One region of the Paenarthrobacter sp. CAP02 genome, then DNA from elsewhere that is predicted to be linked to it. Evidence: riboswitches for the same ligand, from Rfam matches in the RefSeq annotation. Region 1 holds a riboswitch; each other region holds the start of a gene.
The links. Region 1 has a riboswitch for cyclic di-AMP ahead of ABHM97_RS10380 (aggregation-promoting factor C-terminal-like domain-containing protein). Riboswitches for the same ligand answer to the same signal wherever they lie in the genome.
Positions count from the first base shown of each region.

Region 2: linked by a shared signal. The riboswitch ahead of ABHM97_RS12650 (NlpC/P60 family protein) and the one ahead of ABHM97_RS10380 (aggregation-promoting factor C-terminal-like domain-containing protein) in region 1 are both predicted to bind cyclic di-AMP.
Region 3: linked by a shared signal. The riboswitch ahead of ABHM97_RS05380 (C40 family peptidase) and the one ahead of ABHM97_RS10380 (aggregation-promoting factor C-terminal-like domain-containing protein) in region 1 are both predicted to bind cyclic di-AMP.
Region 4: linked by a shared signal. The riboswitch ahead of ABHM97_RS00895 (hypothetical protein) and the one ahead of ABHM97_RS10380 (aggregation-promoting factor C-terminal-like domain-containing protein) in region 1 are both predicted to bind cyclic di-AMP.

Region 1 covers NZ_JBEEII010000005.1:95,830-103,144, reverse strand. The annotation lists gene ABHM97_RS10390 (glycosyltransferase family 39 protein) at 1-1,487, opposite strand, end outside; gene ABHM97_RS10385 (glycosyltransferase) at 1,484-2,839, opposite strand; gene ABHM97_RS10380 (aggregation-promoting factor C-terminal-like domain-containing protein) at 2,971-3,825, opposite strand; cyclic di-AMP (ydaO/yuaA leader) riboswitch at 3,831-3,990, opposite strand; gene ABHM97_RS10375 (sensor histidine kinase) at 4,124-5,623, opposite strand; gene ABHM97_RS10370 (response regulator transcription factor) at 5,627-6,367, opposite strand; gene ABHM97_RS10365 (hypothetical protein) at 6,569-7,315, shown strand, end outside.
Region 2 covers NZ_JBEEII010000006.1:209,068-216,382, reverse strand. The annotation lists gene ABHM97_RS12660 (universal stress protein) at 1-528, opposite strand, end outside; gene ABHM97_RS12655 (NAD(P)/FAD-dependent oxidoreductase) at 943-1,644, shown strand; gene ABHM97_RS12650 (NlpC/P60 family protein) at 1,758-2,543, opposite strand; cyclic di-AMP (ydaO/yuaA leader) riboswitch at 2,547-2,715, opposite strand; gene ABHM97_RS12645 (copper resistance CopC family protein) at 2,890-3,522, opposite strand; gene ABHM97_RS12640 (NCS2 family permease) at 3,636-5,078, shown strand; gene hutG (formimidoylglutamase) at 5,153-6,100, shown strand; gene ABHM97_RS12630 (hypothetical protein) at 6,161-6,622, shown strand; tRNA gene ABHM97_RS12625 (tRNA-Cys) at 6,687-6,760, shown strand; gene ABHM97_RS12620 (hypothetical protein) at 6,953-7,174, shown strand; gene ABHM97_RS12615 (hypothetical protein) at 7,281-7,315, opposite strand, start outside.
Region 3 covers NZ_JBEEII010000002.1:545,803-553,117, forward strand. The annotation lists gene ABHM97_RS05355 (FdhF/YdeP family oxidoreductase) at 1-763, opposite strand, end outside; gene ABHM97_RS05360 (molybdopterin molybdotransferase MoeA) at 816-2,159, opposite strand; gene ABHM97_RS05365 (NTP transferase domain-containing protein) at 2,156-3,058, opposite strand; gene ABHM97_RS05370 (HNH endonuclease) at 3,101-3,601, opposite strand; gene ABHM97_RS05375 (NlpC/P60 family protein) at 3,819-4,598, opposite strand; gene ABHM97_RS05380 (C40 family peptidase) at 4,697-5,437, opposite strand; cyclic di-AMP (ydaO/yuaA leader) riboswitch at 5,442-5,603, opposite strand; gene ABHM97_RS05385 (M23 family metallopeptidase) at 5,748-6,578, opposite strand; cyclic di-AMP (ydaO/yuaA leader) riboswitch at 6,583-6,797, opposite strand; gene ABHM97_RS05390 (iron-dependent transcriptional repressor DtxR) at 7,013-7,315, opposite strand, start outside.
Region 4 covers NZ_JBEEII010000001.1:174,174-181,488, reverse strand. The annotation lists gene ABHM97_RS00905 (PucR family transcriptional regulator) at 1-276, shown strand, start outside; gene ABHM97_RS00900 (S-layer homology domain-containing protein) at 564-1,958, shown strand; gene ABHM97_RS00895 (hypothetical protein) at 2,219-3,364, opposite strand; cyclic di-AMP (ydaO/yuaA leader) riboswitch at 3,367-3,510, opposite strand; gene ABHM97_RS00890 (ATP-dependent DNA ligase) at 3,774-4,838, shown strand; gene ABHM97_RS00885 (DUF6480 family protein) at 4,900-5,163, opposite strand; gene ABHM97_RS00880 (alpha/beta fold hydrolase) at 5,297-6,100, opposite strand; gene ABHM97_RS00875 (helix-turn-helix domain-containing protein) at 6,081-6,479, opposite strand; gene ABHM97_RS00870 (HPr family phosphocarrier protein) at 6,504-6,782, opposite strand; gene ptsP (phosphoenolpyruvate--protein phosphotransferase) at 6,815-7,315, opposite strand, start outside.

The sequences.
Region 1 (7,315 bases):
GCGGCAGCAGGCAGCCGCCGGAGGCCACCCTTGAGCCTGGTGCCACCCAGTTGATCCACACGAAGCAGGAGAGCGGCTGCAGCAAGGACACCAAGAACCACCACCACGATACGCAGCCACGGCAGCCACGAGGCATCCCGGCCGAGGAGTACCGCGGACCACAGCGCACTTCCCAGCACCACCACTGCCAGCACGATCCGGGGCATCCACGACGCCCGGCCGCGCCAGAGTTCGACGCATCCGATGCCGACAAGTGCGGCAATAGCCGGTGCCAAGGCCACTGCATAGTACGGGTGGACGATGCCGCTCATGAAGCTGAAGATGCCGGCCGTGACAACCAGCCAGCCGCCCCACATCAGCAGGGCAGCGCGGCTTCGCGACGTGCGGGCTTCGCGGCGGGTGAACCACAGCCCGGCCACCAGCAGGATCAACGCCGCGGGCAGGAGCCATGAGACTTCACCGCCAAAGCTGGTCCCGAACATACGCCCCAGTCCCGCAGCGCCACCAAAGCCACCGCCACCGGCGCCACCAAAGCCACCGCCACCGAAGCCACCGCCCGGCAGACCGCCGTCCGCACCGGAACCGCCGGGCATGCCGCCGCCGGCGCCGCCCTCACCCGAACCGGTGATGCGCCCCAGCCCGTTGTAGCCGAAGGTGAGTTCCAGGAAGCTGTTTCCCGCCGAGCCGGCCATATAGGGCCTGGCCGACGCCGGAGTCAGCTGGAAGATCGCAATATAGGTACCCGCCACGGCAACGATGCCCGCGCCCGCAGCAAGGAGGTGCAGGATCCGCTTGCCCAGAGTTGTAGGAGCGGCCCATAGATAGGCCAGTGCCAAACCGGGCACGATCAGGAACCCTTGGAGCATCTTGCTCAGGAAAGCCAGCCCCACCACTGCGCCTGCCGCGGCCAGCCATTTCCAGCCGGCCTTCTCGATGGCGCGGGTTGTCAGGTATGCGGCCAACACCAGGCACAACGTCAGCATGGCGTCGGGGTTGTTGAAGCGGAACATCAGGGCAGCAACGGGGGTCAGTGCCAAAGCGCCACCGGCGAGGAGCCCTGCCGCGGGACCGGACACGCGCTTGACCGTCAGGTACAGAAGCCCGACGGCGGCGACCCCCATGAGGGCCTCCGGAACCAGCATGCTGGTAGGGGAGAAGCCGAAGATCCTGCCAACCAAGGCCGGAATCCAGAGAGATGCCGCCGGCTTGTCCACCGTGATCGCATTGCCGGCATCGAGGGAGCCGAAGAAGAGTGCCGTCCAGTCCTTGGTGCCTGCTTGGATAGCTGCGGCATAGAAAGAGTTGGCGTATCCGGTGGCGGCGAGGTTCCAGAGATAGAGGAACGCGGTCCCCACCAGAAGCCCGGCGGCGGACGGTCGTACCCAGCGTGGTTGCTGTCCGAAAACGAGGCGCTGCAGGCGGGTTGGTGTTTCCGGGGACTTCACAGGTTCGTCAACGGCATGGCTTGGCTGAAGGGCGGTGATCATTTCGCTGGCACCTCTGTGGTCTTGTCGGAACCCTCGGTTTGAGGGGCTGGTGTGGCGGGTCGGCGGAACACCCACAGGCGGAACAACAGGAAGCGGGCCACGGTCGCGGCGAGGTTCGCGCCAACTACCGTTGCCACCTCAAGCCAGCGGTCCGGCGTCGTGGTTCCGTGCACCAGGGCCAGCGCGCCCGAGGTGAGTGCCAGGCCGATGCTGAAAACAATCAAGCCTTCAAAGTGGTGGCGGGCGTGGCTGCCGCCCTGGATGCCGAACGTGAAGCGCCGGTTGGCGGCTGTGTTGGCGACGGCTGTCACGATCAGGGCCAGGAAGTTGGCGAGCTGCGGGTCCATGAATCCCCGGCACAGCAGGAAGATCAGCAGGTAGGCCACTGTGGACGCCGCGCCGATCGCCGCAAAGCGCACCAGTTGCCCGAACAGGCTGGCGCGTGGGGTCGATTCCGATGTTCGCGACGAGGCCGGCAATGGGCCGCGGGCCAAGGCCGCGCGCAGTTCGGGGACAGGGATGCGCCCGGTGACGAGGTCGCGCGTCAGGCGCGCCATTCCGCGGAGGTCGGCCAGGGCGGTTCGTACGACGTCGACACTTGAGTTGGGATCGTCCGTCCAGTCGACGGGGACTTCATGGACGCGGAGGCCGCAGCGCTCGGCCAGGACCAGGAGTTCGGTGTCGAAGAACCAGGCGTTGTCCAGGGTGTGGGGGAGGATCCTGTGGGCGACGTCTGCCCGGATGGCCTTGAAACCGCATTGGGCATCAGAGAACCGGGCGCCCATGAGCGTATGCAGGAGGACGTTGTAGCTGCGGGAGACGAACTCGCGCTTGGGCCCGCGGACAACACGGGAGTTGCGGGAGAGCCGCGTCCCGATGGCAAGGTCCGAATGGCCGGAAATCAGGGGAGCCAGCAGGGGTGCCAGGGCGGCAAGATCAGTGGAGAGGTCCACGTCCATGTAGGCGAGCACCGGGGACGGCGAGGCGAGCCAGACCTGGCGGAGGGCGTTGCCCCGGCCTTTCTCCTCGAAGCGCATGACGCCGATTTCGGGGAGTTCACGGGCCAGGCGCTCGGCGATCTTCAAGGTGTTGTCCGTGCTCGCATTGTCCGCGACCGTGATGCGGAACGTATGCGGGAACGTCTCCACCAAGTGCCCGTGCAAGCGGCGCAGGCATTCCTCGAGGTCGGTCTCTTCGTTGTGGACGGGAATGGTGACGTCCAGGACAGGGACCGTGGTCCGCGTGTCCACGGGAAAGCGCCGCGGCTGCCGGTAAGGCAAGGCAGGAGCGGCGAAGGTCCCCGCATGGGCGGGGTTCGGCAGCGCACTGGTGGCGGGATCTATGAGCGTCATGCATTCACAGTGAGGCCGCCGATTGTGAGTGCTTTAGGCGGAAGCTGTGACGCGACTGTGTAAGTCTCCCGTTCCGGGAACGCGAAAAGCCGCCCCCGGAACGGGAGCGGCTTTTCGGGAAAGCTCTTGGCTTAGTACCAGTTGTTGGCCAAGTGGAAGGCCAGAGCAGCCGACGGGGATCCGTAGCGTTCCTTGATGTAGTTCAGGCCCCACTTGATCTGGGTCTGGTAGTTGGTCTGCCAGTCCGCACCGGCAGAAGCCATCTTGCCGGCCGGAAGCGACTGGACAATACCGTACGCACCGCTGGAAGCGTTGGTGGCAGTGGTCCGCCATCCTGATTCCTTCTCCCACAGCGTGTTCAGGGCGGTCATTTCGCCCGCGCCCCAGCCGTAGCTGCCAAGGATGCTGGCGGCGTAGGCCTTCGCACCGGCGGGATCGTCCACTGCCTTCGGGGCGGCAGCAGCGGCTGCAGCCTGGGCAGCGGCGGCAGCAGCAGCGTCGGCGGCCTGCTTGGCGGCAGCGTCAGCAGCTGCCTTGTCGGCGGCAGCCTTCTCGGCAGCGGCTTGATCGGCAGCTGCCTTGTCGGCGGCAGCCTGCGCGGCAGCGGCCTGATCAGCGGCGAGCTTGTCGGCTGCGGCCTTGTCGGCTGCGGCCTTGTCTGCAGCAGCCCGGTCGGCTGCACCCTTGGCAGCTGCGGCGTCCATCGAAGCGGAAACTTCAGCGGACTTGTTGGTGCTGACCTGTGCAGCGGCCTGGGTGCCGGCTACACGGCTTGCCTCGGGGAGGTTCAAGGCTGCGTTGGCGGCGGTACCGAGCGATGCAACGCCCAGTGCAGCGGCGATGACGCCCGCTACAACAGGCATGCGCTTGCCGGACTTGCCCTCACGGGCGGCCTTTTTGAGGACGGTCTGCGACTTGGTCAACTGGGTGTCGTTCTGGTCGCGGTGACGCGCGGAAGGGCGCGTCTGATCGTTAAATTCAGACATTTGTGATTACCTCTCAGCGCCTGCGGAGTTAGCTGTCGGGTTCGGATGAGGTCATCCGGCCGCGCATCACGCTGCGGCTTCACCCCAAGGGCCGGCAAAATGCCTGGGCCCGGAGACTCTGGGTCCCCCGTCTCTGCCTCGGTGAAAGATCGGACTCCGGGAAGTGGCAGAGCTCGGCGCATCCCGGATGTGGGCCGGTTAGGGGCAACCCACCCTTTCGACGGTACAGGAGGTTTCCGCAGAAGTCACATTTAGGTAACAGAGATCACGAAGTCGGTGAGTCGTCTTGCCGGATTCTTTACAGGCGTTCGGTGGTGGCTGTAGGCAGCCGCAGGGCGAACTCGGTGCGCCCCGGCTTGGACGTCACTTCGACGCTTCCGCCGTGCGCTGCAACGATGGATTCCACTATCGACAAGCCCAACCCCGAGGTCCCTTCGGAGCCCGATCTCGCCGCGTCGGCACGGGCAAAACGGGAGAAGATGCGGCTCTGGAATTCCTGCGGGATGCCAGGACCGTTGTCGGTCACGGTCACCACTGCGCTGCCATCCGCGGAGAGCATGACTCCAGTGACCACGGTTGTTCCCGGGTCGGTGTGTTTGCGGGCATTCGAGAGCAGGTTCGCCAGCACTTGGTGCAATTGCGTGGCATCGCCGCGTACGGTGACGGGCTCCCCGGGGAGCTGCAGTTGCCAGATGTGGTCCGGTGCCATGACTTTTTCGTCACTCACGGTCTCGATCACCAACTGGGTCAGGTCCACGTCCGTGACCTTCACCGGCTGGCCCTCGTCCAACCTCGCCAGCAACAGCAGGTCCTCCACCAGCGTAGTCATGCGTTCGGACTGGCTTTGAACCCGTGCCAAGGACTTCCTGCCGTCGTCCGTAAAGGTCTCGGTCATCCGAAGCAGCTCGGTGTAGCCACGGATGGCGGTCAGCGGCGTCCGCAGTTCGTGCGAGGCATCGGCAACGAACTGCCTCACTTTGGTCTCGCTCTCCTGACGGGCCTCCAACGCACTGGAGACGTTGTTCAGCATCTGGTTCAGGGCGTGGCCCACGCTCCCCACTTCGGTCCCGGGATGGGAGGCCGACGGCGGGACACGCACCGCAAGTGCCACTTCACCGGCGTCGAGAGGCAGCCGCGAAACCTTGGTGGCGACATCGGAAAGCTGCTCCAGGGGCCGCATGGTGCGACGGATGATCACGGTCCCCACAAGGCCGATCACCACCAGGCCGCCCAGTGACACCAGAACCATGGTCCAGACCAGCGAAGCCTCGGCGGTCTGCTTGTCCGCGAGCGGCAGGCCAGTGACGATCACGTCGCCGTAATTGGTCTTCACGGCCATGAGCCGGTAGTCGCCGTTGGACAGCGAACGGTCAACCGGGCCGTTACCTGTCGGCAGCGCGAGCAGGACCTGCTCATCGTCTGCGGACAAGGAGACGCGATTGCCCCGCGCGTCGATCAACCCGGAGCTGCGCACCGTTGAGCCGTCGATACGGGCGCTCAGCGTGCCGGCCGCCTGGCCGCGGGCCTCCAGCGGGTCCGGGCGTCCTGTCGGGGAGTTTGGAAAGCTCGACGGCGGTCTGCCGAATACGTCTGCGCGGAGCGAGGCCTGCTCCAGCTGCCTGTCGAGCTGCTTGTTGAAGACCATATCCATCGAGGCGTAGCTGACCACCCCGACCGCGCCGCAAATGGCCACCAGCAAAGCCATCGCCACCAGGACCAGGCGGGTGCGCAAATGCCAGGTGGAGGGATTGAGCCAATTGCGCTGCTGGCTTCTGGCAACCCCGGAGAGTGCGCTCAAGGCTTAGTCCGCAGGTTTGATGACGTAGCCGGCTCCGCGAACGGTATGGATCATTGGCGGGTGTTTCGCCTCGATCTTCTTGCGGAGATAGGAAATGTACAGCTCCACGATGTTGGCTTGGCCGCCGAAGTCGTAGTCCCACACCCGGTCCAGGATTTGGGCCTTGCTGACCACCCGTTTCGGGTTCTCCATGAGATAGCGCAGGAGTTCGAACTGGGTTGCCGTCAAGGCAATGTCCTCCCCGGCACGGGTGACCTCCCGGGTATCCACGTTCAGGATCAGATCACCCACAACGAGCTCAGCGGTGTCCATCGCGGCGACACCTGAGCGCTGGACCAGCCGGTGCAGGCGAAGCAGCACTTCTTCCATGCTGAAGGGTTTGGTGACGTAGTCGTCTCCTCCGGCCGCCAGGCCCACGATGCGATCCTGCACGGCATCCTTTGCTGTCAGGAACAGGGCAGGAACCTCCGGGGCGAAAGCCCGTATCCGGTTAAGGACTTCCACGCCGTCAAAACCGGGGAGCATCACGTCAAGCACCAGGACGTCGGGGCGGAATTCCTTGGCGAGCTTTACGGCTTGGGGTCCATCAGCGGCCACGCCCACCGACCAGCCGGCCATGCGGAGGCCCATGCTCATGAGCTCGGCAAGGCTTGGCTCGTCATCCACCACCAGCGCACGGATGGGAGAGCCGTCGGGGTGGGTGAGCTGGGGGAGGTTGTTGGTCATGGAGTGCGGGGATGCCATGTGACAACTCTCCATTCTGCTGGTTTGCCCGGGCTGAGCCGCTCCTGTGAGGACCCTGTGAAGTCAACACTAGCGAGGTGGGAGCCCCGGAGCACGGGAATCCACAGGTCACAGGATCAACTACTCCTCAACACAGCTTCCGCACAGCCGACGGACTGACGCTGGGGCGTAATCGGACAACAACAGACAAGAAAGAGCATCATGAGCGAGCAGAAATTCCCCGAGAACCAGCAATTCCCCCAAGACCCAGCGCCGCGGCTACCCCAGCAGCCGACCCCTGCCGGCCAGCAGCCTGAAGCCGTCCGGACGCCGCCTGCACAACCCATCGACCACAACCCCGGGTCATCCTGGGCGTGGGGCGAGGCCCCGCCTGCTCAGCCCCCAAGCAGCCAACCCGGCAGCAACGGTTCCGGCTGGGGCTTGCCGCTCTTGGGCAACGACAATGCGAACGACGGGGCGAACGACAAGGCAGGAGTGCAGAACCGGTGGACCGTCAAGAAGACGCTGATAGTGGCTGGTGTTGCCGTGGCGGTAGCGGCAGGTACCGCCGTCGGCTTCTACTCCCTGGGCAATGCAGGCTCTGCGGATGCTGCCAACGTTTCCCCGGGCCAGGCCGGCGGCCTGGGCGGGCAACAGGGCCAGGCACTACCGGGACAAGCACTACCGGGACAGGGGCTGGGTCCGGGCGGAACGGGGCAAAACGGAAGCGGTCAAAACGGAACCGGCCAGGGAATGCCAGGCCCGATGGGCGGGTTGGCGCCCGATGGATTCGGAGGGGGCCTGAATGCCGCCATCCATTCGGAGTACGTCATCCTCCGCGACAACGAGTACGTGTCCATGGCCGATCAGGTGGGAGTTGTCAGCGAGGTTTCTTCCAACTCGCTGACCGTCAAGAGCACTGACGGGTTTACGCGAACCTATGTCCTCGGCTCGGACACTGCCGTGGCG
Region 2 (7,315 bases), on a different contig from region 1:
TTTGATGTGTTTGTCCTCGGTGCTCTCCCCAAGGCGGTCCGCGCAGTACAGCGGTACGGTCACCGTGGGGCACTTGGCATGGGCGGGCAAAGCACTGCTCACTGACCCCAGGAGGCGCCCAACGAATCCGCCGCGGCCCCGGCTCCCGAAGACCAGAAGCGCTGCTTCCGCCGAGAGGTCGAGGAGGACACCTGCGGCATCACCGTTTTCGACCGAAGCATCCACGTCGATCGAATAGGCAGAAACCTTATCCATGGCTTGCTTGACGATTGCATCGGCGCCTTCGCGGATGACGGAGTCGTCCACGGTGGCGTAGCCTCCGTCCAGACCAGATGCGGCAAAAATGGGGACCGAGTAGGCCGTGACGATATGCAAGGGGAGCTGGCGACGCTCTGCTTCACGCGCTGCCCAGACCAAGGCGCACTGGCCGTGCTCGGATCCGTCCACCCCCACGACGATGCCGCCGGGGGCAACCGCCGATTCCTCGCCATCGCGTGGCACTTCATTGTGTCTTTCGTGCTGGTCCATTGGGCCCGCCTCTCCACCTACTGCTTGATGTTCCGGCTATTCTGCCAGAGGTTCTCTGCACGGAATTCCCTGACTCTCCAAATGTCAATGGCCGGGGTAGGAGAAACTTGGAATCTCTCCTTCCAATGCCCACTATTCTCGGTCGGAAGTACCGAATCAAGGCGACTTCGGGCTATGTGCATAACGGTCCGGGCTCAGTTCAAAACGCACGGGATCGGCCTGCTGGCGGACACGAAAAACACGTCGCCGGGAAGGCTACCCATGGCCGAAAAAGTTCGGTAGTGTTCGAGTCACTGAATAGCCGGGCAGCGTGTCTCAGGACACACCCCGGCTGTTAATTTGCGGCCGCTTGGGGAACTCGGACGCGATCCCACGCGATGCCGCAGGGCACACACGTCAAGGAGGAACCAAGCAGTGTCACTCACGCCTGATTCCGGCACGGAACGAACCACCACAGTGGTTATCGGCGCCGGCCTCTCCGGTCTGGCTGTTGCCAGCGAGCTCAGCCGCTACGGGGTGGGCTCCATCGTCGTTGACGGGTTCGGGTCGCTCTCAACCACCGGGCCTTCGACCCACACTGGAATGCTCCAGCGCTGCGACATCTCCGATCCCGCCATGCAGGAACGCAGCGAGATTCTCCGCCACCTGCGCAACTACGCCGCCAACCATCAATTGGACGTTCGCAGCACCACCCGTGCCGTTCGCCTGGATTTCCTGGGCTCCGACCCGTCGCAGCAGATAGGGCACGGCCCCACCGGAAGCACCGCATCGGGCACCCTCCGGGGCAGGATCGTTTCCGGCCCCCTCGAATCCACTCCCCGTCAGTGGGCGGTCCACACCGCCCAAGGTGTCCTGCTGGCCGACCACGTCGTGGTGACACGCTGCGCCCAGAGCCAGCTGCGCCGGATGCTGGCAGAACTTGGAATCGCCGTTGGCCAGAATTTTGCCGCGGCAATGCGTGCCGTGGGGATGCACCTTGTAGGCGTCGGAGAACTCATTACCCCGACTCCCAAAGAAGTCCTTCGGCAGGCCAAAGCCGTGGGGCAGGCAATTTCCGCCAGGGTGGCCCTACCGGCAGGCAACGGCATGGCCGGCAGCGGCGTAGCCATCGCCTAGGACGGCCGCTTCACCGCCACTGGAACTTTTGCGCACATTTCTTAACGCCAAAGGCCGGCACCCTCGAAGAATGAATCTTCGAAGATGCCGGCCTTTGAACTGAAGCGTGAGGCTTATGCGCCTGCGCGTACGTACGTGATGGGACCAGTTGCGGTCAACCAGCTGATCGGGTGGATACCCGTCTGGTTGCCGTTGATGCCACCGCTGATGGCCTGGCCGTTGCCGATGTAGATTGCAACGTGGCCGGACTGGACGATCATGTCGCCGGGCTGGGGGCTGCTGACGACCTTGCCGTAGTTCATGAACTGCATGGGCGCGAGGTCACCAACAGGGATACCTGCGGAGCCGAGGGCCCGCTCCACCATGGCGGTGCAGTCCTGCATGATGCCGATCTGGGCGTAAGCCGAGGCAACCATGGCGGCGTTGACTCCACCGACGGCCGGCGCAGCGGCTGCGGGAGCAGCGGCAGCCGGAGCGGCTGCAACTGACGCGGCAGCCTTTGCTACAGGAGCGGCTGCTGCAGTTGCAGCCACTGCTGCCTTCTTGGCAACAGGTGCCTCAACGACGGGAGCCGGCTTCTCGATGACCGGAGCTGCTACGGAAGCAACAGCAGGGCGCTCGAAGTTGACGGTAGCCGTAGCTGCGGCGGTGACAACCTTGGTGGGAGCCTCGGAAACGGTCTCGGCGACCGTGGCGGGGCTGGAGTCACGCTGAACCGGGGTTTCGGCTGCGTGGGCTGCGATGGAGCCGGTCAGGACAAGGCCCGAAGCTGCTGCGATAACAGCTGCCTGGCGGCCAGCGCCGGAAGCGTTGCTGGCGACTGCCTTGGAGATGGAGATGAACGGATTAGGACGTACGCTGTCCGCCTTACGACGGCCGCGAAGAATGCTTGAAGACATGAAAAAGCCTCTCCCGATGCCTGCGAGGTTAGCTGTCGGATTCGGATGGGAGTCACCCGGCCACTATCCCCCGCTGTTCAGCGGAAGCATCGTGACTTCACCCCAAGGCACGCTCGAAAGCGACCTAAATTGGGTTCCCCGTCTCTGCCGTAAGGTTTGTCTGCGAACGGATTCCGGACTGCGGCAGAGCTAGGCAATCAGGCCGGAAGTGCCCGCTACGTGGAACAGGCACAGGTTCTACGGTACGCGATGATCTCGCCGAAGTCACATTTAAGTAACGAGAACCGGGGTTTTGGCGTGTCGCAGTAACCAATCCGAGATATTCGCAGCTACGTAGAAAAGCCTGTTATTCCGCGGAATCTCCCGCATTTGAGTCGTTGGAGGCGGCGAGTTTCTTCCGGGCGGTAACGGCGAGATAGATCACAAGGCCCACAGCAACCACGGCCAGTCCCACGATGCTCCACGGGAAAGGTTGGGACGCGTCCGCGGCCGGGGTGCTGGTGGCAGTACCGGGCGCTGCGGTTCCCGCCGTCGGAACCGTATTTGAAGGTGCCGACGACGACGGCGAGGCACCCGCGGTGCCGCTCGTCGCCGTCGCGCTTCCGGCAGCGGCCGTGAACGTGAAGGTGCCCTCGATGGGGTGCGAATCGGAGCTGACGACCCGCCAAACCACGGTGTATTCGCCAGCCGGCGCGCCTTCGCGGATCTTCTGGACCGCCTGGTTGTCGATGATTTCGACGGGTCCGTCCGCCCAGTTTTCGCCGCCCGCAGTGACCGTCACGCCCGATCCGATGGCCAGCGGCCGGTTGTTGAACGTGATGGAGACCGACGCCGGGACAGCTGCCACGCTGGAGCCGTTGGCCGGCGCTGTGGATTCGGCGACGTCGTGCGCGGAGGCCGGGCCCGCGGAAAACAGCAAGGCGGATGCGAAGGCCAGGGCGGCAACGACGGCGGCCAGAAGCGGGCGGATGGTGCGCATGGGGCGGTTTCTCCTAGTGTTGGCTTCCTTACAGACTAGGCGAATCGTCAGGAGGCCCATATCCGACGGCATAGGATTTGAGGGCACACTCCCCTCGATCCCCGGAGTCCTTCATGCTTAAACAAGGTTCTGCCATCGACCGCTACTTCAAAATTTCCGAGCGTGGCTCCACATACTCCCGGGAAATCCGAGGCGGCTTCGCAACCTTCTTCGCCATGAGCTACATCGTGGTCCTCAACCCCTTGATCCTTTCCGGGCAGGATTCCAGCGGAGCGTCGCTGGGCTTCACCGCCGTCGCGGCCACCACGGCATTCGTTGCGGGCATCCTGACCATCCTCATGGGCGCCTGGGCCAAGCACCCGTTCGCCGTGGCCACGGGCCTGGGCGTTAACGCGTTCGTAGCGGTGACCGTCGCCTCGCACCCGGGCCTGACCTGGCCGGACATGATGGGCCTGGTGGTCCTCTCGGGCCTGACCATGCTGATCCTGGTGCTCACCGGTTTCCGTACGGCCGTGTTCAAAGCCGTACCCGAGGCGCTCAAGACAGCGATCGTGGTGGGCATCGGCCTCTTCATCGCACTGATCGGCCTGGTCAATGCAGGGTTCGTCCGCCGCATCCCTGACGCCGCCGGCACAACCGTTCCGCTGGGATTGGGTGTCGACGGGAAACTGCTCGGCTGGCCCACGCTGGTGTTTGCCTTCGGCCTGATCCTGACCATCGCACTGGTGGTCCGCAAGGTCCGTGGCGCCATCCTGATCGGCATCGTGGCATCGACGGCTTTGGCCGCCATCCTTGAGTTCACGCTCCACATCGGCCCGAGCAACGACGGCACCAACATCAACCCGCGCGGCTGGTCCCTTGTTGCCCCGACCCTGACCAAGTGGGGTGCCCCGGACCTGTCACTTATAGGTAAGGCCAACCCCTTCGGCGCGTTTGAACACCTCGGCTTTATTGCCGCAGCGCTCCTGGCATTCGTGATCCTTTTGAGCATCTTCTTCGACGCGATGGGCACCATGGTCGGCCTGGCCAACGAAGCAGGGACCGTTGACAAGGATGGCAACATCCCCAACGTTGACCGGGTCCTGCAGGTGGATGCCCTCGGCGCGATCGTCGGCGGCGGCGCATCTGTTTCCTCCAACCAGATCTTCGTTGAGTCCGGCGCAGGCATCGGCGAAGGCGCACGCACGGGTCTCGCCTCGATCGTTACCGGCGTGTTGTTCCTGGTGGCCATGTTCTTCACGCCGCTGATCAACCTCGTCCCCTTTGAAGCCGTGGCGCCCGCACTGGTTGTTGTGGGCTTCATGATGGTTTCCCAGGTGGGCAAGATCGACTGGCAGGACTGGGGCGTGGGCATCCCCGCCTTCCTGACCATCGCCCTCATGCCGTTCACATACTCCATCGCAAACGGCCTGGGCGCGGGTTTCATCTCCTTCGTCCTGATCCGCACGTTCCAGGGCCGCGCCCGCGAAGTACACCCGCTCATGTGGGCCGTCGCCGCCGCGTTCCTGCTGTTCTTCGGAATCGGAACAGTGGAGGAACTGCTGGGCGTCAAATAGCCCAGTCCGCAATCCCAGACACACCCCGCCTCTTTTTGCTGGTTTCGGCATCGGAGGTGGGGTGTGCTTTAACCATGGAAACAAGCGTCCCCACAGTAGATGTCAGCCCCACCCCGTGGACCGGCCGGTTCGACGGCACCGGCGCTGAGCATCGCCGGTGGTGGCAGGCCGTTGCCCCGCACACGCCCGAAGCCTCCGCAGCAGCCGCGCGTCCCGCCGTCGTGCTTGGTTTTTGCAGCGACGCCGGCGTGCTTCGCAACAAGGGCCGCACAGGTGCGGCAGCGGCCCCTGCCGCGATCCGTTCGGCGCTTGGCCCGCTGGCCTTCCACCTGGGCCGGGACGTGTTCGACGCCGGTGACGTAGTTGTGGAGGACGACTCATTGGAAGCGGGCCAAAAGCGCGCCGGCCGCGCCATTTCGGGACTGCTCGACGCCGGGAACCTCACCGTGGTGCTGGGCGGCGGCCACGAGACCGCGTTCGCCAGCTACCTTGGCGTTGCCGGTTCTGAGGTGCTCCAAGGCAAGCGGCTGGGCGTCCTGAACCTGGATGCCCACTTTGACCTGCGCGATGACCCGACGCCGAGCTCGGGCACTCCGTTCCTGCAGATGGCCCGCGCGGAAGCTGCCGCGGGACGCGAACTGCAGTACGCCGTCGTCGGAATTTCCGAACCAAACAACACGCGGACGCTCTTCGACACGGCGGACCGGCTCGGCGTGAAGTACCTGCTCGATGAACAATGCTCGGCGGAAGCCGCGGAGATCTTTGTTGCCGATTTCCTGGCCGGCGTGGACGCCCTCTACCTGACGATCGATCTTGACGTGATGCCTGCTTCAGTAGCCCCCGGGGTAAGCGCACCCGCCGCGTATGGGGTGCCCTTGCCGGTGATCAGTGCGATCTGTCGGCAGGTTGCGGCCAGCGGGAAGTTGCTGCACTTGGATGTCGCCGAGCTGAATCCGGAGTTCGACATCGATTCCCGGACTGCCAAGGTCGCAGCCCGGTTGGTGAACACCCTCCTCGCATAGCTTCGCGGGCCCTTTCCCGTTCGCGCTCCGCCGTTTAGCCTGTGAGGAGGAAGGACGGCGATGAGCGCAATTCCTGTGCAGGACAAGTGGGCCTGGGTGTCCGGGCTACTCGCTGTTGGGTTGGGGCTGGCCGCCCATCTGGCCGCTGGCGGAAGCGCCCCGGCCATCCCCGTCGTCCTGGGCTTCGCCGCGCTGTGTTGCCTGGCTGCGCAACTCCTGGCCCACTGGGTCCATGGGCCTTTGCTGTTGCTGCTGGCATCCGGCGTGGCGCAGCAACTGTTGCACTGGGGGTTCGTCGCGTTCGGAGGCTACTTCCCCGGCAGCGGGCTGGTGGAGCACCTTCATGGCGCAGGCCAGGGGCTCGGCGATGTGCCCGCGGCGGGTGCCTCCGACGGAGGATCGCCGCACATCATGCTCTACACCCATATGGCTGCCGCGATTCTTACCCTCGTAGTGACCGCCGGAGTAACCAGGCTTCTCAATCGCGCGTCACTGCGGGCAACCGAGGGCAACACCGCGTAGTCCCGCGACAGGCAGGGCAACGAACGTTGGAAACCGCGTATCCGGGCACCTAGTGTCGTTGGAGCGTGGTGTACCCAAGAGGCCAGGGAGCTGCCTGCAAAGCAGCGCACGCGGGTTCGAATCCCGCCACCACGTCCAATCGCCCTCCCGGATCATCCAGCGAGGCGGCACAAAATGCGGGTGTTTCGTCCAAACATTGGCATCAGGTGCCACCTCGGCGCGCCTGAGACCCAGGTCACGGAAGTGGGAGTCATCTTACAGATATATGCCTTCCTCCGACTATGATTGATGGGTCGCCCTCGCATGCGGCAATTAATAGGAGGCCCCCCAATGACCCCTGCAATGATTGCAGAACGCGAAATCCGCCTGTCCTTTTCCAAGGCAGACGAGATCCACGACGGACTCGACCGCGCCGTGGATGCACTGATCGAAAACGCAGCAGCAGACGCTAACTGCGGCATTCTGGTGACCCGGCACGAGCCAGGCACCTACACCGTGGCTCTGGACGAATCCGTTCCCTTCGGTCAGACCCGCGAAGTACTCGCTGCCTGATTGTCGTCCCTGACGGCACCCACGGCAGCGAACAAACAACCGGGGCTCGTCCCCTCTCCGCATCTACTACCCGCGGAGAGGGAACGAGCCCCGGTTTTTGTTTAAGCTACGCCCGGCGGAGAGTCACGCCGTCGGACTTCA
Region 3 (7,315 bases), on a different contig from region 1:
CAACGACTTTTCCACCGTTGTTCTTGCAGTCCCGCAGTGCTGAGAGCATCCGGGGATGGTTGGTTCCGGGGTTCTGGCCGACCACCAGCACCAGCTCCGCATGGTGGATGTCCTCCAGGGACACCGTGCCCTTTCCGATTCCGATGGTGGGGTTCAGTGCGCTGCCGGAGGATTCATGGCACATGTTCGAACAGTCCGGGAGGTTGTTGGTGCCGAGGCTTCGAGCGAACAACTGGTACATGAAGGCGGTCTCGTTGGCCGTGCGGCCGGAGGTGTAGAACACGCATTTGTCCGGCGTGGTGGCGTTGATGTGCTCCCCGATGAGAGCGAAAGCGTCCGTCCAGCTGATGGGCGAATAGTGGGTGTCACCGGGCCTGATGACCACAGGCTCGGAAATCCGGCCCTGGCTCCCCAGCCAGTACTCGGTCTTGCCTTCGAGGTCCTTGATGGAGTGCTCGGCCCAGAAAGGCGCGCCCACCGTCCTGGTGGTGCTTTCTTCGGCGATTGCCTTGGCGCCGTTCTCGCAAAACTCTGCCGGGCTTCGCCGGCCGGTGATCGATTCGGGCCACGCACATCCCGGGCAGTCGAACCCGCCGTGTTGGTTGACCCGCAGCATGGAGCGGACCGTACGGGTGACCCCCGCTTGCGAATAGCCGCGTTCAAGCGCCACCGTGACGGCTTTGACGCCTGCTGCGGCTCGTTTGGGCGGGTGGATCTGCAGGTCATCTTCGTTGATGTCCTGTTCGGGAGCATGCCTGTTCATGAGTCCATCATTGCATCTTGGCCGGACTGTCCGTCCAAGGCGAGCGCACCGCTCAAGCGTCCAGGGCACTCCAGTCCACCGGGCCGGCCGGAGCCTTCTTCGCCTGCCTGCCCGGCGCCTTGTGGGGCTTGTCATCTGCCGGCTTGGGTGCGGGCAGCGGCTTGCCCCAAGGCAGGGCGAACGCAGGGACCAATTCCCCCATCTGCACTCCATGCGGCGGGACCACCATGACCCCATCCGCAGCTGCGAGGCCGCGCATCATCCCGGGAGCCGCATGCTGGGCCGGCGACGCCAGGCCATACATCAGCCTGAAGGGCATCAGGCGGGTACGGCCGGGATCCGCGTCAATCATCGCGCCGCAGGGCACCTCGGCGACGTCTTCAAGTTTGCCGTGTCCCAAGGCCGCCAACAGGGGCCCACCCACCGTAAACAGGGCCATCATCGCCGCGAGCGGATTCCCGGGCAGGCCCAGCACGAACCGGCCGTCGGGAAGCTCGGCCAGCACCGCGGGATGGCCCGGACGCATGGCGATGCCATCAATCAGCAACTCGCCTCCGAGCTCGGCCACCGCCTTCCGGAAGTGGTCCGTCCCCGAGAGCCCGGTGCCCCCGGTGGTAATAACGACGTCGGCCGGCGGTTCGGCGTCCACGTCAGGTCCGCCAAGCAGCGGCTCAGTATCCTGGAGGGCGGCCAGCCACTCTTCATAGCTGTCACCAACCCTGAGCTGCTCACCGGCGATGCCGCCCAAAAGTTCCACGACAGAACCCAACTGCGGACCGAACGTGTCCCGGACCTGCCCCGGACCTGGAACCCCCTGCACTACTACCTCCGAGCCTGTCAGGAGGAAGCGGACCAAAGGCTTGCCCTGAACGTTCAGATGGTCCAGTCCGGCCAGCGCCGCCAAAGCTATGTGCGCCGGGTTCAGTACCGTCCCCGCTTTGAGCAGGACCTCCCCCTCCACGGCTTCTTCGGCGGCTTTACGGATATGTTGGCCGTTGCGTGGCTCCCCCGGTTTCGCTGTGCCGCCAAGCGCAAGGATCGGCAGACCGTCGTCGTCCGTCGTGATCTCGCCGCTCTCGCTGCGCAACACAGCTTTGGCGCCGGGCGGAATCAGGCCACCAGTGACAATGGGGCTCGCCTGGTGTGGTGCCAGCCGCTGCCCGGGCTCGCTGAGGATCCACGGACCACTGCCATTGACGGCCCATCCGTCCATGGCCGACGACGCGTAGTGGGGCATGTCCTGTACGGCCAGGACATCCGAGGCCAATGTGCGGCCAATGGCGGAACTGATCGGGACCGGACCGGGCGGGATGGGCGCAGCAACCTCGAATGCCCGGCTGCGGGCCTCCTGCCACGTGTGTGCCGCGTGATGGCCCTCCCTGGGGGCCTCGGTCATTCGGCGTCTGTCCCGGTCTCCGCGTACTCCTTGGCCACCTTGCGTGCCAGGTCCAAAGCCGCATTCATGGCGGCATCGTCGCTGGCCTGGCCGATTCCGCGGGCCATGCCGGCGGCGTACCCGGCGATGAACGTGGTCAAGGGAGCCGCGGGACGCACCACCGAATGCGCAGCTACTCCGGCGACGGCAAGGACCTCATTGACGTCCACTTCGACGCCTTCCAGCTCGAAGGCCTGCAGCAGTGTGCGGCACCATTCCTCGAGCGTCTCTTCCTGGCTCTTCACGTCGGCCTCCAAGTCGTAGTCAATGCCCAACGCCGTGGCGTCATCCCAGGTATCCACATCATCCGTGGCACCGGCGGGGACGGCGACATCCAGCAGGTTCAGCCTAGCAAGCAGCCGGAACACCGAAGAGTCCGTTAAGCCGGAACCGTCCCCGGATTCCGCCACTTTCCGTTCCAGGGCCGCCGTGCTGTAAACACCCAGCAGCGGCTGCTTACGACCGTCAGCAGACACTGCCATGGCACCGTCCACGTCCGGATGACTCCTGAGCGCGTTCCAGAGGGCATCGACTCCGCGGGCAGCGTGGGGCATGTCGCACGCCAAAACCAGCGTCCACGGACACGGCAGGGCCCGGGTCCTCAGCGCCGCCAGCCCGGCAGCGATGGCAGCAGCAGGGCCCGCAAACGGCGGCTCTTCCCGCGCCTTCAGGATGCCTTCGTGCAGGGCCGCGTCGTCGCCCCGGACCTCAGGGCCTACAACAACGACGGCGGCTGCACCGCCCGATGCCTGCAGGGCATGCGAAAGGAGGGTGGCGCCGTCGTACGTTAAGGACGGCTTGGGCACGCCACCAAGGCGGGTGGCCCTGCCACCCGCCAGGACGACGGCGTTGAACTCCATCCGCCCAGATTACCCGGGGCGGGCGGAGTCGTCAGAAATCGATCAGGCAGCGGATTCCGGCAACAGGAACGGGTCCCAGTCCGGCGCAGGTTTCTCGAGTTCCTTGATCTGCCACATGGTTCCCTGGGGCACGCCGGGTTTGAAACGAAGTTTCCAACCCATCTCAGCCAGCGTGTGGTCACTCTTGGCGTTGTTGCATTTCAAGCACGCCGCAACCAGGTTTTCCCAGGAATCCGCGCCGCCCCTGGATTTGGGGTGGACGTGGTCTATGGTGTGCGCTGTCTTCCCGCAGTAGGCGCAGCGGTGGCCGTCGCGGCGAAGGACGCCCCGGCGGCTCACGGCGGTGATCCTGTTGTACTTGGGACGGATGTAGCGGTTGAGGAGGATCACGGATGGTCGTCCGAGAATCTCCTGTGGCCCGACGACAGGCTCGTCGCCTTCGGCCACTACGCTCGCTTTCCCAGTCAGCACAAGGACCAGCGCCCGGCGGAATGTTATTACCGCCAGCGGTTCATATCCAGCATTCAGAACGAGTGTGCGCATGCACGTACCTCTTCACGGCCGCACCCGTCAGGGGCACGAGGGCCGGCTGCCCTCTGCATGTACGGGCTGTGGATCGACAAGATAAGGGTAAGCACTTATATGCCGTATCAACGAATCTTTCTGTCGTTTCCCGTGCGGTGTCGGCAAATGTTCATGCGTGGTTAAAGCGGAACACCCCGCCGGCCGGAGCCTGCGGGGTGTTCCAAAAGGTACGTTATTAGCCGTTGACGCGGATGAAAACCGGGCCGGAGCCAACGTTTACGCTGAACAATGCTGTGGTGGATCCGTTCCATCCACCGTGCACTGCCATGCCGTTGCCGACGTAGACAGCGATGTGGGCCTGTCCGGCCAAACCGCCGTTGGCGTAGTAGGCGAGGTCGCCCGGCTGGGCTTCTGCAGCACTGACCGTACGGCCCAAGGAGAGGTACCCGGCCGGCCAGTCATGGAAGTGGATGCCCACGGCTGCCAGGGAGTTGGTCACCAGCATGGTGCAGTCCTGGGTCACGCCGAGCTGGGCGTACGCTGCGGCGGCGATAGCTGCACCGAGGCCGCTGGAAGCTGCCGGAGCCTTGGCAGCCGTAGCCGAGCTGTTGACGGCAAGCGTCGCGTTGCCGGTGGAAGCAGCCGTGTTGGCGCTCTCCGTGGCCTTGGCTTCTGCCTTGGCGGGAGCCTTCTTCTCCACGGGAGCCGGAGCTTCAACCGTGGTGACGACGGGCCGTTCGTAGGAGATGGCTACCGTGGAGTCCGCAGCGATGGTCGACTGGACCACTGCCTGGACATCGAGGGTGGACGTCGCGGTGGATTCACGGTCAACGTTGGTTTCGGCGGCGTTGGCCGCGACACCGCTGGTCAGGACCAGACCGGAAGCCGCTGCGATGACGGCGGCCTGGCGGCCCACAGTACCGGCGTTGCCGCCGACAGCCTTGGCGATGATGGCAAGCGAGCTGGTCTTGGGGGCCTCAGCGCGATGCCGTGCAACCTTGTTTGCACTGGTCATGATTTTCTCTTTTCGTATCCGCGTGCAGTGGGGTTACACGCGGGTAATGGGCGGCCAGCACTTGGGGGCATGCTGGCCGGCCACGAACCGGATGTTTTCTAGCGAAGGGTGAAGAAGGAAGAGGTGCCCGTGGAGGCTGCCGAGTGCAGGAGGGTGCCCTGGCTCGGGTTCAGTGCGCTGATCATCATGCCGTTGCCGACGTAGATGCCGACGTGGGCTCCGCCGTTCTGCATGACGAGGTCACCGGGCTGGGGGTTGCTGGTGGGCTTCATGGCCGTCCAGGCGTTGACGCGGGGGATGCTGATGCCGGCCTGCGCGTAGACCCACTGGGTGAAGCCGGAGCAGTCCCAGCCGTTGGGGGTGGTGCCGCCCCATACGTAGGGGTGACCGATACCGGTGTAGGCAATGGCGGCGAGGCCCGAAGCAGCAGCGCTTGCAGCACCGTCCGTAACCTCGGAGGACTTTGCGGTGACCGCAGCTGCGGCGTCCTGGCTACCAGCGGCGCGCTGGGTGACCTGCGATGCACGCTGGACAACCTTGGGGGCTTCCTTGGTGGCCACGACCGGGCTCTCGAAGGCCACGGTGGCGGTTGGCTCTGCAGTGACGACGGCGGTTGCCACCATCTGCTGGGTGCTGGAGGCTTCCGACTTGGAGATGTCCGTATCAGCTGCCGTAGCCGGAAGACCGGCGGTAAGGACAAGGCCCGAAGCTGCTGCCAGGACGACGGCCTGACGGCCAACCGAACCGGCGTTGGACGAAACAGCCTTGGAAAGAGTGTTCAAGGGGTTCGTACGAACCGTTTCAGCGCGGTGGCGCGCAGGGGTAGTGCGTGATGACACGTAGGTAGCCTCTCCCAATGCCTGCGAGGTGAGCTGTCGGATTCGGATGGGAGTCATCCGGCCGCGTTGCTTCAAGGAAGCTTTTGCGACTTAACCCCAAGGCCTTCTATCGAAGACCAAAAGTGGTTCCCCCGCCCCTGCCAGACGATTTATGCGAACGGACCTTGAGTGGTGGCAGAGCTAGGCAATCCACTCAAGTGCACCGGCCCCCTAAAAAGCCGATGCGCTTTGTACGGTACAACAGTTGAACGCGAATGTCACATTCAGGTCACGGGGTGTCGCAAAATGCGAGAGGCGACCATCAACTGGCTTAGAGCCAGCCCATGGGGTCGACAACTTCTCCGTTGACCTGGACCTCGAAGTGGAGGTGGCAGCCCGTGGAAGCGCCCGTGGTGCCGCTCAACGCGACAGTATCGCCACGGGTGACGGTCTGGCCGACCTTGACGTTGAAAGACGACAGGTGGTTATAGGTGGTCTCGAGGCCGTTGCCGTGGTCCACTACCACGCGGTTGCCTCCGCCATACTCGTGCCATCCGGCGAAAGTGACTTTGCCCGTGGCAGCCGCATGCACTGCGGTGCCGCACTGGGCAACGAAGTCCTGGCCGCGGTGGAAGTCGCCCGTGCCGCCCGTGAGGGGGCTGACCCGGTAGCCGAACGGCGAGGCCGTGACCAGGCTGTCCAAGGGGCTGGCAAGCGTGCCTACGGACGAGGCGCGCTGGATGCTGCCGACCGACTGGGCGCTGAGCAATTGCTTCAGCTTGCCGTCGGGGTCAGCTGCGGTTGCGACGGCGGCGCGGCTGAAGTCGATTTTTGCCGATGCGGCTGCGGAAACCTCTGGCTGGCTGCCGCCGGAAACGGCGAGGGCGGACTCGGTCTGGCCCGACTCCGACGTTGCCATCACTGGGCTTGTGGCCGGCAGTCCGACAGTCAGCGCCAAACCGGTGGCAGCGAGGGCTACTCCGGCTTTCTGGCCGACACCACTGGCTGCGGCGAAATCGGCAACCTGGCGCAATGGGCTCTTACGGCGGCGGACTTGGCGCTCAGTGTCACGGGGCCGGACCTCCATTGTTGCGCGGGCTGGCCGCAGCTCAACAGCGGGGCCGGTCGCGCGGCGACGACCCCTGACGTTCTGCGATGTCAAACTCTGTTCCTCTCTGGAAAGCCTGCGAAGTTAGCTGTCGGATTCGGGTCAGAGAGTTCAAAGACCCGGTCCGCACGAAGCGCTCATGGCACACAGGTATCCAAGGAGGGACTTGCGTAAATGGGCACTTCTGCTGCGGACTTCACCCCAAGGCTGCTTCTTTAGACAGCCGCTTGTGGTTCCCCCGCCTCTGCCAGTGGTGGATGGCACACCTGATCCGCTGGCAGAGCTCGGCTCCGGATCAGGTAACGCTTTGGTATCGGCGCTAGTAGATAACTATAGGCGATTAAAGCCTGCAGTAATAAATTCGTTATCAACAGGACGACGCACTCCCATATCATCAATCCCGAAAAACCGCAGGTCACATTGTCCCGCAGGGCACAAAAGTGAGGTTTGACACGGCATCCCCGAGGAGGCGGCGCCCCGAAGGGAGGTCAGCCCAGGGAGACGAACACGTGGGCCGCAACTTCAGGCGGAAGCTCAAGCGCTCCCTCGATGCCGGGAACCCGGACAGAAATGTACTCGCCGACGCGTTCCAATGACACCGCTGCCCCGGGACGGATTCCGCCCTCGTCCAGCTGGGTGAGGAGTTCGGGCTCCACCTGGATGGGCTCGGCAAGCCGGCTGACCACCACGCGGGAATCGGCGGCGTAGCCATCCATGGCCTGCAGCAGGTTGATGTCGAGCCGCGGAATGGTCTGCGTCGGCAGACCGCCCAGGGCTTCGAGTCCTGGAAT
Region 4 (7,315 bases), on a different contig from region 1:
CCCGGTGGCTGGGATGACACCGGATCGGTCCACTACAGGACGCTGGAGGACCAGGACAGGAACGGCGAGCTCCTCCCGGTCCTGGAGTTGCTCTACGACAATGACAGTTCCGTCCAGGACGTCGCAGCGAAGCTCCATCTCCACAGGAGCAGCATCTACAACCGGCTGGGCCGGATCCGCCAGCTCATCGGGGCTGACCCGTTGAGCGGCGCGATCCGGCTTGAACTGCATGCGGCCCTGAAAGCACACCGCTGGGCACGGCGCCCCAGGATCTAGGTGGCCTGTGCCAGGCGGTGGAGAAGCGGTTCATGACGAATGGTTGGCCCACATCAGACGAGCGAGGGGGCCAAACAGGGAAAAGCCCCTTCATATTGGCCCGAGACCGGCTGGACCATTTCCGGAAGCTGGGCGAAGTGGTACGTTGCGGTTTGTCTGCTGTCCGCGGACGTCGTGTGGGGGACGGACTGCTCCGTCACTGGTAGACGGAAGGTCTGACATTGCTGAGAAAATTTCGAGGGTTGGCGGCAGGAGCGGTTCTGGCTTTGGCGATGGGTGCAACAGGCTTGGCAGCACCCGCAATCGCAGCGGACACGACCGTCACGATAGACCCAACGATTGCCGGGGAAAGCGTTTCTGCGAACGGTGCCCCCGTTACCCTGCCAGGGGGCGCAACGTCGCTCGTCATCAAACTGCCCGCGGATTCGGCCGATATCGTAGCCAAGGGCATCACAAGCCTCAACTACTACTTGTACAACGGCCCAAATAGCCACTTCGCAGATGGGTCGGTGAACATTGACCCTGTGCACCTCACGGTCACGGTACCCATTCCGGCGAACTTCGCTGGACACGCCCCGGCCGACATGACCTACTGCAAGAACTCGTTCAACGTCTGCGGCAACGATCCGACCGCAACCCACTACACGGGGTACGAGGTGATAGTGGAAAGCTACGCGGATAGCGGGACGACATATCTGCCGATCTTCGCCTCAAGCGGCCTGATACAAGGCACGGGGCCTGGTGCAGCCACAGTGCCGATCGATCTGAGCGCACCCTCGGCTGTCACGAACACGTACTACGCCATGAACGCCAAGACAGCCACGTTGGCTGAGGCATCCGACAAGCTCATTATCAAAGCCCCGGCGGGGTACTTCACCACCGGCCCTGCGGGAACCTGGTCCGGGGTATCGACCCGGGCCTTCTTGATCGGAGGTTTCGGTGTCGACGGAGACGTCGCACTTTCGGCCAACGGCGCCACGGCTGTCGTCACCGTCAAATCCTCGCACATGTGGTACTTCTGCCAATCCGGGGATTCGGACCTTGAGCTGACACTCGACGGTAACAAAGGCGGCAAGACGGCGGTCACGAACATTAGCGTGGGGGCGCCGGCCTGCACCCAATCCTTTAGCGATGTCCCGGTGAGCAACCAGTTCTACAAGGAAATCCAGTGGCTCGCGAACAAGAAGATCACAACTGGCTACAGTGGCGGTCTTTTTCTGCCTTTGAACTCTGTAAACCGTGACGCGATGGCGGCGTTCATGTATCGGATGGCAGGCGAGCCTTCCTTCACCGCCCCTGATATCTCACCGTTCGCTGACCTCAAACCCAGCGACCAGTTCTATAAGGAAATAACCTGGCTCGCTCACCAGGGCATCAGCACAGGCTGGGATGAAGGCAGCGGAATCCACACTTACCGACCAGTACAAGCCGTCAACCGTGACGCCATGGCAGCGTTCCTCTACCGCTTCAGCGGCAAACCCGCGTTTGCCCCTCCTGTGTCGTCTCCTTTCCACGATGTCGCCACCGACAACCCCTTCTACAAAGAGATCACCTGGCTCGCGGCGCAGGGAATCTCCACAGGCTATGCCGACGCCACATTCCGGCCTGTCCAGCCCGTCAATCGCGACGCCATGGCAGCGTTCCTCTACCGCGAAGACACCTGGAACCTAACTCGCCGCTAGACGGGGGTTCAGCGTGATGATGGGCTCGCTACGCAACAAACGGCGGTAGAACCTCCCTGGCATGGTGGGCCTGCTGGTGGTGCTTTCCTTGTCCGTCAGGCTGATCCTGAACTTTCCTCGCCGGAAGAAGCGCGCCTAGGAACGCCTCAACCGCTGGCAGCTCCACCGGCCCATCCTTCGCCTGAAGGTGGCGGTCCGGCTGCTGGTGCAGTACCGGCCATGCCATCCGATCGGCGTTGCCGTACGGGGCAGCCGGGTGCTCACTTCACGGCCTTCTTGGCGGCGTCCAGGATTGCGTCGAGGGCGGTCCCACTGGATTGCGGATTCGTTCCGGCGGAGGGGTTCCCGGTGGGGCGCGGCTTGGGAGTGGCCGTCGACGTCGGGGTGGGTGTTGGCGTGGGCGTCGGGGTGGTGGTCGGCGCCGGCGTGGTTGTCGGGGCAGGAGATGGCGCCGTGGTGACTGTATCGGCGGGCACATCGGTGGGGGCCGGGGCAGGCTGCGTCGGGACTGCCGCGGAGGCGCCCGGCGCCGGGTTAGCCGCCGACGGCGCCGCCGAAGGAACCCAAACCGGGGCCGCAAGCGAGACGTGCGGGGCCGGAACCGACGACGGCGACACTTCAGATGGTGCCTCCGGGACGGTCGCCGGCTGACCGGCTGCCGATGAGGATGACGCTGTTGGTGCTGCCGACGAGGCCGACGGGGAGGACGCGGTGGAGTAGGAAGCCCGAGGCCCGGGCGCAGCCGAGCCCGAATCCCTGTCCCCACTGGCGCTCGCATCCTGGGCGGGGGTTTCATGGCCGAAGAACGGCAGCTCAAGGGCCTGGCCGAGGCCTCCGGCCGTGAGAACCAGTCCTACAGCGCCGGCAACAACGGCCATACGCTGGCTCATGTGCTTGACCGATGCGGCCTTTCGAAGCACGGCTTGGGGTTCGCGGTTGAACGACGACGAAGAGCCAAAGCCGGTCCTGGCTGGGACGGGAGTAGGTGCCGGCCCGGCAATGTCCAGGATGGGGATGGCTGCCGTGGCGGGCTCCGAGGGTGCGGCCAGCTGCGTGTCCGGCTTGGGTGCTGCCGACGGAACGATGGGAGTGGCGGCAGTGGGAGGGCCCGGTGTGGTCGACCGCGGTGCCGCGGCCTGGGCGGCCTGCACTGCGGGGATCGCGGCGGTGGCCGGTTCTGCGGGTTCGGCTTCAGCCCGGGCTGCCCTTTCCCGCTCCGCTGCCCGGGCGGCCGCGCGCGTGGTGGGCTGGGCAGCAGCGGCGGGTTCCGGCGTCGTACTTGGTGCCTGAGGCGCTGTTGTTGCTTCGGTGGCGGATCCGCTGGGTTCGGCCCGACGGCGTCCGGTTGGCTTGGTGCGCTCGCGTTCGATGAGGGCGCGGCGCGGCTGATCCATGGTTGGGGACATGGTGGTTGCCTCTCAACGCCTTCGAGGTTAGCTGTCGGGTTCGGACGAGGCCGTCCGGCCGCCAAAGCGGCTTCACCCCGAGGACTTGGAAAGTCCGGGAACTTGTGGGTCCCCCGCCTCTGCCGCGGGTCTGGCGGATCCCGGATTGCGGCAGAGCTCGGCGTCAATCCGGAAGCGGCCCAGCGGAGATACGGGTCGCCCTACGACGGTACATGAGCCGGAAAGTAAAGTCACATTAATGTAACGGACGGTAGGTCGGGCTAAACCGGAGGCTCCGGGCGCCTAGGCTTCGGGGCCGGTGCGGGAGCCGACAGCTCGTACTGGATCTTCGAGCACTGCCGCCAACACGGCCAAGATATCCACCGCCTGAGACTAGCTTCGGCGTCCGACGGCAGGGTAGACATTTCCTATGGACCTGCCAGTGATGCCGCCCGTCTCGCCCATGCTTGCCAAGTCAGTTCCGGACATCCCCGATGTGGGCCACTACGAGCCCAAGTGGGATGGCTTCCGGACCATCGTTTTCAAGGATGGGGACGAGGTCATCCTGGGCAGCCGCAACGAGAAGCCCATGACGCGCTACTTTCCCGAGCTGGTTGAGGCGCTGAGGAAGAACCTCCCGGAGAAGTGTGTGATCGACGGTGAGATCGTCCTGATCGAGGGCAACAGGTTGGAGTTCGAAGTCCTCCAGCAGCGGATCCACCCCGCGGACAGCCGGGTCAGGATGCTCGCCGAGAAAACGCCGGCTTCCATGGTCGCGTTCGACATTCTTGCCTTGGGCGAGGAAGACCTGATGGGCAAGCCGTTCTCTGAGCGCCGGGCCATCCTTGAGTCCGCCTTGGCCAAGGCCGAACCGCCCGTCTATGTGACTCCGGCGGTAACAGACCTTGAGCGGGCCAAGGAATGGTTCGTGCAGTTGGAGGGCGCCGGCTTGGACGGGGTCCTCTCCAAGCCGCTGGATGGAACCTACCAACCCAATAAGCGCGTGATGTTCAAGACCAAGCATGTTCGGACCGCGGACTGTGTGGTGGCCGGGTTCCGTTGGCACAAAACTGCGAAGGTGGTGGGTTCCATGTTGTTGGGGCTCTACGACGACGCCGGTCGGCTGCACCACGTGGGGGTGGTGGCATCGTTCCCCATGGCCAAGCGGGAAGCACTGGTTGCCGAGCTTGAGCCCTACCAGGTGGACCTCGCTGATCACCCGTGGGGCGAGTGGGCCAAGCAGGACGAGGCGGCCGGTGGTTCACGGATGCCTGGTGCCCAAAGCAGGTGGAGCGGGGGCAAGGACTTTTCGTTTGTGCCACTGCGCCCCGAGCTCGTGATCGAAGTGGCGTACGACTACATGGAGGGCGACAGGTTCCGCCACACCACGCAGTTCCGCCGCTGGAGGCCGGACCGGACTCCGGAGAGCTGCACGTACGCGCAACTGGAGGAGCCTGCCGATTACGACCTCGGGGAGATCCTGAGCCTGCCGTAGCGCGTTGCCACCCCGCTGTTACGTTGTTGGCCCGCAACGTAACAGCGGGGTAGCGGCGAAATTACTCTTCGTGTCCTTGGTCGCTGCTCATGCTGCCTTCGGCCGGCGGCGTTTCGCCCGGGGGTACCCCTCCGCCCGGCTCCAATCCCGTGACGTTGCCGTCCAGGGGATCAGGGTTGGCCGAGGCGGCGGGATCGTCGTCCTCGTCCTGGCGCATGTCCGGGTCTTCGTGGATGCTGTCCGCATCGGCGGTGGTGTCGAAGGGGTCGGTCGCGCCGCTCACGCCGAAGGTCTGGGGATCGTCTTCCGGGTCATAGCTGGTCATGGTCAAACCCTTTCGTAAGCAGACTTACTATTCGCTTGCCTGGCCAGCCTAGCGCGATCCCGCCGGAGCCAACAAGGGGCACCCAACCCCGGGCTCCGGCGTCGTGCTCCGGCGCCTAACTGTGCTGTGCGGCCTAACTCCGCTGTGTGGTCGCGGCGACGAAGCTGCGGATGGCGTCCGCCACCGCTTGCGGCCGCATATGCTGCGCTACGTGCCCCACTCCGGGAATCTCCACCAGGCGTCCTCGGTCCACGGTTCGGGAGAGCCGGAGCGACCAGTCGGGGCCTGCCACCTGGTCCCGGCTTCCGCGCAGGACCAGCACGGGCACCTTGATGCCGGCCAGCCGCTTTTCGGTGGGATAGGCCATCATCACCGGGAGTTCGGTGAGGTACCAGCGGAGCCCGCAGCGGAAGTAGTCGGAGACGACGATCCAATTGGACGAGGGACTCTCTCGCAGGACGCCGTCCAAGGTAAGCGCCAGCGATTGCCGGAGGATACTCTTGTGCCTCGAGTCCACCACCGGCCCCATCAACACCAGGCGCTGGACCCGCTCGGGCGCATGCAATGCCGCTTCGATGGCAAACTGCACACCCATGGAATGACCCACCAGGACGTACCGATCGATGCCCCGGGACGCCAAGGCTTCTGCGATGAAGGCGCCGTAATCCTCCACCTGAAGCTGCCTGTCCGGCTTGGCCGTGCCCGCGAAACCGGGCAGGTCGAAAGAGTAGGTTGGCGCGTGGGCAGCGAGGACAGCGTGGAGCCGCGACAAATACCGGTGCGACACCCCGATGCCGTGGATCAGGACGTACGCCGGTTCGTCCCCGGAGCCAGTCGCGGGTGTCCCAGCGGTCCAATGGATCCGACCGGCCAGTCCCGAAACCTCGACCTCGGCAACCTCAAACGTCGGCCGCTGCCTATTCGCTGGTTTCGTCATGGTCCTCGGACTGCTTCTTTCGCTGCGTTTCAAGCCACTCCATGATGGCTGCCTGCCGGATGCGACGATGCGTGCCCCGGTACTCCACGGGAATCTCGCCACGATCGGTCATGTTGCGCAGATACGTGTGCGAGATGCCCGCGAGCTCCGCTGCCTGGGATGTGGTGAGCATTTCCTCCACGCTGCTGACCGTCACCGTATCGCCCCGGCCCAGCCGGGCAAGGAGGTCGACGACGGCGTCCCTCGCCTGATCGGGCAGGCGGTGAACTGTGCCGTCAACGAACACAGTGATGTCGTTGCTGTCCTGGAGGGAACGCGCGAGATTCCGGGCGTCGTCGGCGGGGAGGCCGGCCGTGACGCGGGGAGCTATCAGTGCCATGCCAGAAGCCTAGCCCGGAAGGACCTATTCCGCGTCCAGGTCCGTCTCCAGCAGCTTCACCAGTGCGTCCAGCGCGGCATCGGCGCCATCGCCCTCGGCCCGCAACACCACAACGTCCCCCTTCGCTGCGCCGAGCGTCATGAGCGAAAGGATGCTGGCGGCGTCGAGCGCGTCATCGGCAGGGGCGCCCTGCATGGCAATGGTGACCTCCACGGGCTGTTCGCCGGCTGCCTCTGCGAAGAGTGCGGCCGGGCGGGCGTGCAGGCCGGAGCGGCTGGCGATGGTGGCTGTGCGTTCAGGCATGGTTTTCTCCTGGTATTCCGGACGGATAGGGGCTAGAGCCCGAGCTCTTCAAGCACGGGAAGCTTGGCACGGACCCAGTCGCGCGCTTCGGTGGCGCTGGGAGCTGACAGGGCAAGGCGGGCCAGCTCCTGCGCCTGTTCCAGCGTGACGGTCTTCAACACGGTGCCGACTGCAGCGAGGGAGCGCGCGGTCATGGACAGCGTGGTGACGCCCAGCCCGGTCAGTACGACGGCGAGGGCCGGGTCCGCGGCTGCCTCACCGCAGACACCCACCGGCTTGTTGTTGCCTTCCTGGGCTGAACCTTCCACGGTGAGCTGCACTAGCCGGAGGACTGCGGGCTGCCACGGGGTGTTCAGTTCCGCGAGGGGCCCCAGTTGGCGGTCGGCCGCCATGGCGTACTGCGTGAGGTCGTTGGTGCCGAGGGAGGCGAACCCGACTTCGCGAAGGACGGTGGCGGATGTGAGGGCGGCTGAGGGAACCTCCACCATCACGCCCGGTGTCTTGATCCCGGCCGCGGCGCAGAGCGAAGCGAA